2 regions of the Streptomyces pseudoechinosporeus genome follow, and region 2 is predicted to be linked to the other one. Evidence: riboswitches for the same ligand, from Rfam matches in the RefSeq annotation. Region 2 holds a riboswitch; the other holds the start of a gene.

Region 1 (2,390 bases), on a different contig from region 2:
AGAAGCTGGGCGTCAATCTGGAGCTGACGCCGCAGCGGGTCGCCGAGGTGGCCGAGGAGGCCGGGATCACCTTCTGCTTCGCGGTGAAGTTCCATCCGGCGCTACGTCATGTGGGCGCCGCACGGGCGCAGTTGGGGATCCGGACGACATTCAACCTGCTCGGTCCGCTCACCAACCCGGCCCGCGTCAAGGCGCAGGCCGTCGGGGTCGCCGACGCGCGGATGGCGCCCATCGTGGCCGGCGTCCTCGCCGAGCGCGGCAACTCGTCCCTGGTCTTCCGCGGCGACGACGGTCTCGACGAGCTGACCACCACGTCCACGTCGCGTGTCTGGGTGGTACGGGACGGGAAGGTCCACGAGGAGATCTTCGATCCGCGGGATGCGGGGATCGAGCTGGTGCCGGTGGAGGCGTTGCGGGGGGCTGACGCTTCGTACAACGCGGACGTGGCGCTGCGCTTGCTGAACGGGGAGACCGGGCCTGTGCGGGACGCTGTGCTGCTGAACTCGGCGGCGGCGTTGGTGGCTCTGTCGCCGGGTGACGGTCCGCTTGCGGACCAGCTTCGTGAGGGGATGGCCAGGGCGGCGGAGGCCATTGACTCGGGGGTGGCGAAGCGGACGTTGGACCGGTGGGTGGCTGTTAGTAACGCGTAGTGCCTCCGGCGGTTGGGCGGGTGGGTTCGTTGTCGGGTGCGGGTCCGTTGTGGCTGGTCGCGCCGTTCCCCGCGCCCCTTGGGGTCCGGTGGGTGGGTCGGGGCCGTGGGCCGGTGCGTCAGCCCGTCGCAGGCCGGGCGTACGGCCCTTTGCTGGTACAGGGTGCGGGTTTCCTGAGACAGAACCTAAGCGACGGGCATACGACGCACCGGCCCACGGCCCCTCCCGCCGGTGGGAGGCTGCGGGCACGTGGTGGCTGGTGAGCATGGTGGCTGGCGGTTCCAGGGACGCGCCCTTCAGGGGCGCGGGGAACTGCGCGAGCAACCACGACGCACCTGCAGCCGCGACACGACGTGTCACCCCCACCCCCTGGCGGGGGCCCGGGGCGCAGCCCCTGGGATGGGACGGGTAGGGGCGGCGGGGGCGAGAAACCCCCCGTTCCGGGATCCGGACCGGAGTTGCAATCGGTCGAACAGGTTGCGTATGTTCGGCGGCAGGTCATGAGTGACAGCCAAGAGGCCCCGGCCGGCTGTCCGGCAACCCTCCGTCCGTGGCGGGGTGCCCCGGGTGAAGACCAGGTCGTAGGCAGCAAGGCCTGCGGCAAGCGCGGACCCCTCGCGATGAACCAGGGGTCCTGGTCTCGAGGGAGTGTCATGTCTGTCTTCACCGCTGTCGCTGAGCCGTTGCCTGTTCTGGGACGGGACGTCACCGTTCCTCTTGTCACCGGCGGCGAGGTCACGTACGCCGCTCTCGACTACGCCGCCAGTGCCCCGGCCCTCCAGAGGGTGTGGGACGACGTGGCCGCGTACGCGCCGTACTACGGGAGCGTGCACCGGGGGGCCGGGTATCTGTCCCAGTTGTCCACGGATCTGTTCGAGAACGCTCGGATCGCCGTCGCCGAGTTTCTCGACTGCCGGGACGGTGACCAGGTCGTCTTCACCCGGTCCACCACCGACTCGCTCAACCTGCTCGCCGCCGCTCTCCCCGCCGACTGCCAGGTCTACGTCTTCGAGACCGAGCACCACGCCTCGCTGCTGCCCTGGCGCAACGCCCACGTCACCTGCCTCGACGCGCCGCGCACGCCCGCCCAGGCCGTCGCCACCCTCGAGCGCGCCCTCGCCGACCGGGATCCCAGCGGTCCCGCCCTCGTCTGCGTCACCGGAGCCTCCAACGTCACCGGCGAGTTGTGGCCCGTACGCGAACTGGCCGCCGCCGCGCACGCGCACGGCGCGCGGATCGTGCTCGACGCCGCGCAGCTGGCGCCCCATCACCCCGTCTCCGTACGGGAGTTGGACGTCGACTGGGTCGCGTTCTCGGGGCACAAGCTGTACGCGCCCTTCGGGGCGGGTGTGCTCGCCGGGCGTTCCGACTGGCTGCGTGAGGCGGACCCGTATCTCGCGGGTGGCGGTGCTAGTCGGAAGGTGTCGCGTCGGGCGGACGGTGGCGTCGATGTGGAGTGGCATGACAGTGCCGCTCGGCATGAGGCCGGGTCGCCCAACGTCATCGGTGCCTACGCCGTCGCCTCCGCCTGCAAGGCCCTCACCGAGGTCGGCTTCGACACGCTCGTCGCCCGTGAGCAGTATCTGATCGACACCGTACGGGCAGGTCTCGCCGAGGTGCCTGAAGTGCGTGTTCTCTCGCTCTTCGGGGACGACGCCCCGCGCGTCGGCGTCATCTCCTTCGTCGTCGACGGCTGGAACAGCTCGCATTTCGCCGCCGCGCTCTCCGCCGAGTACGGCA
Region 2 (2,390 bases):
GCACGAAACCGGCCAGCTGCGGCCAGTGCATGTTCAGGATCGGGCGGGCCATCAGTTCCGTGACGCGGCCGCCCTGGCCTGCGGCGGTCCTGCCGGAGGTGGGATCGCCCGGCAGGTTCAGCGGGCGGTCGTACATCGCCTTGACGAGGTCGACGCCCGGATCGGTGAGCAGCGGACCGACGATCCCCGAGACGAAGTCCGCGGAGAACTCCTTCAGGTCGGCGTCGATGAAGGCGACGATGTCCCCGCTCGTGACCAGCAGCGAGCGCCACAGGACCTCGCCCTTGCCGGGGACGGCGGGGATGCGCGGGAGTATCTCGTCCCGGTGCACGACCCGGGCCCCCGCGTCGGCGGCGACCTCCGAGGTACGGTCCGTCGAGCCCGAGTCGATCACGACGATCTCGTCGACGAGCGGCACCTTCTTGGTCATCAGCTCGCGGCGGATCACGGCGACGATCTCGCCGACGGTCTCCTCCTCGTTGAGCGCGGGCAGTACGACGCTCACCGTGGAGTTGGCCGCGCGCTTCGCGGCGATGAGCTTCTTCAGCGGGCGGTCGCCAACGGACCAGGAGCGCGTGTTCAGCCAGCGCTCGACGTCTTCCAGCACGTGCGGCTCTCCCTTGCATTGGACCGGGTCGCGAGTGCCCACTGCGGCAGAAGGCTGATGTGACTGTCATCTCGCGGTTCGGACTGGTCTCTCCACGATCCAGGCCTTCGGTTACAGTCTTGAACAACGCTGATGACCATCGCATGTCGCGGGTCGCCCAGCCGACAACCACATACTCACAACCGAATAGCGCTCATCCAGAGGGGCAGAGGGATACGGCCCGTTGAAGCCCCGGCAACCCTCCAGCCGGTTCTCGTACCGATCGAAGATGATCGATTCCGCGAGGCTCCCGGCTAGTGAAGGTGCCAAATCCGTCTCACGACGAGATGCGTCGTGAGGAAGATGAGGAGAAAGGGCCTCGCCTCACATGGCTGCGCAGACAGTTGCAAGCACCACGAACGCTGAAACCTCCGCCGACTCGGCGCCCTCCACGAACTCCGTAGACCTCGGCCCCGCCGCAGCGCTCTCCTGCCGCGAATGCGGCCACCGCGTGCCGCTCGGCCCCGTCTTCGCCTGCGAGGAGTGTTTCGGCCCGCTGGAGATCGCGTACGACTTCTCGGCGTACGACACCGAGGAACTCCGTAAGCAGATCGAGGCGGGCCCCGCGAACATCTGGCGGTACGCGCCTCTCCTGCCCGTCCCCGCGGACGTGGCCACCAAGCCGAACATCAACCCCGGCTGGACCAAGCTCGTCAAGGCCGACAACCTCGCGCGCGAGCTGGGCGTCGACCCCGGCAAGCTCTTCGTCAAGGACGACTCCGGCAACCCGACGCACTCCTTCAAGGACCGTGTCGTCGCCCAGGCCCTGGAGGCTGCCCGCGTCTTCGGTTTCACGACCCTCTCCTGCTCCTCGACGGGCAACCTCGCCGGTGCCGTCGGCGCCGCCGCCGCCCGCGCCGGCTTCCGTTCCTGCGTGTTCATCCCGCACGACCTGGAGCAGGGCAAGGTCGTCATGGCCGCGGTGTACGGCGGCGAACTCGTCGGCATCGAGGGCAACTACGACGACGTGAACCGCTTCTGCTCCGAGCTGATCGGCGACCCGGCCGGCGAGGGCTGGGGCTTCGTCAACGTCAACTTGCGCCCGTACTACGCCGAGGGCTCCAAGACCCTCGCCTACGAGATCTGCGAGCAGCTCGGCTGGCAGCTCCCCGACCAGCTGGTGGTGCCCATCGCCTCCGGCTCCCAGCTCACGAAGATCGACAAGGGTCTGCAGGAGCTGATCAAGCTCGGGCTCGTCGAGGACAAGCCGTACAAGATCTTCGGCGCCCAGGCCGAGGGGTGCTCGCCGGTGTCCGTCGCCTACAAGGCGGGCCACGACGTCGTACGGCCGCAGAAGCCGAACACGATCGCCAAGTCGCTCGCCATCGGGAACCCCGCGGATGGCCCGTACGTGCTGGACATCGCGCGGCGTACCGGTGGTGCCGTGGAGGACGTCAACGACGAGCAGGTCGTCGACGCGATCAAGCTGCTGGCGCGGACCGAGGGGATCTTCGCGGAGACCGCCGGTGGTGTGACGGTGGGGGTGGCGAAGAAGCTGATCGAGAACGGTCTGCTGGACCCGAGCCTGACGACTGTCGTCCTCAACACCGGTGACGGTCTCAAGACGTTGGATGCGGTGGCCTCCGACACTGGTCTTACCGCGACCATCCGCCCCAGCCTCGAATCGTTCCGTGAGGCCGGGCTCCTCCAGGCGTAGCCCCGTAGACGTACCCCCGCGCCTCTTACGGGGCGCTCCATACCTGACCGGAGGTCATCCGCATGAGCGTCAACGTCCGCATCCCCA

The links. Region 2 has a riboswitch for S-adenosylmethionine ahead of thrC (threonine synthase). Riboswitches for the same ligand answer to the same signal wherever they lie in the genome.
Region 1: it holds a riboswitch for S-adenosylmethionine, as region 2 does, so the genes downstream of both, ACYVO6_RS09970 (aminotransferase class V-fold PLP-dependent enzyme) here and thrC (threonine synthase) in region 2, are expected to answer to the same signal.

The regions. Positions count from the first base shown of each region.
Region 1 is NZ_BAAGPS010000006.1:63,471-65,860, reverse strand. Features, by position in the region: gene trpD (anthranilate phosphoribosyltransferase) at 1-650, shown strand, start outside; SAM riboswitch class IV at 1,147-1,263, shown strand; gene ACYVO6_RS09970 (aminotransferase class V-fold PLP-dependent enzyme) at 1,304-2,390, shown strand, end outside.
Region 2 is NZ_BAAGPS010000050.1:124,428-126,817, reverse strand. Features, by position in the region: gene ACYVO6_RS34635 (glucosyl-3-phosphoglycerate synthase) at 1-607, opposite strand, end outside; SAM riboswitch class I at 798-956, shown strand; gene thrC (threonine synthase) at 975-2,303, shown strand; gene ACYVO6_RS34625 (MoaD/ThiS family protein) at 2,366-2,390, shown strand, end outside.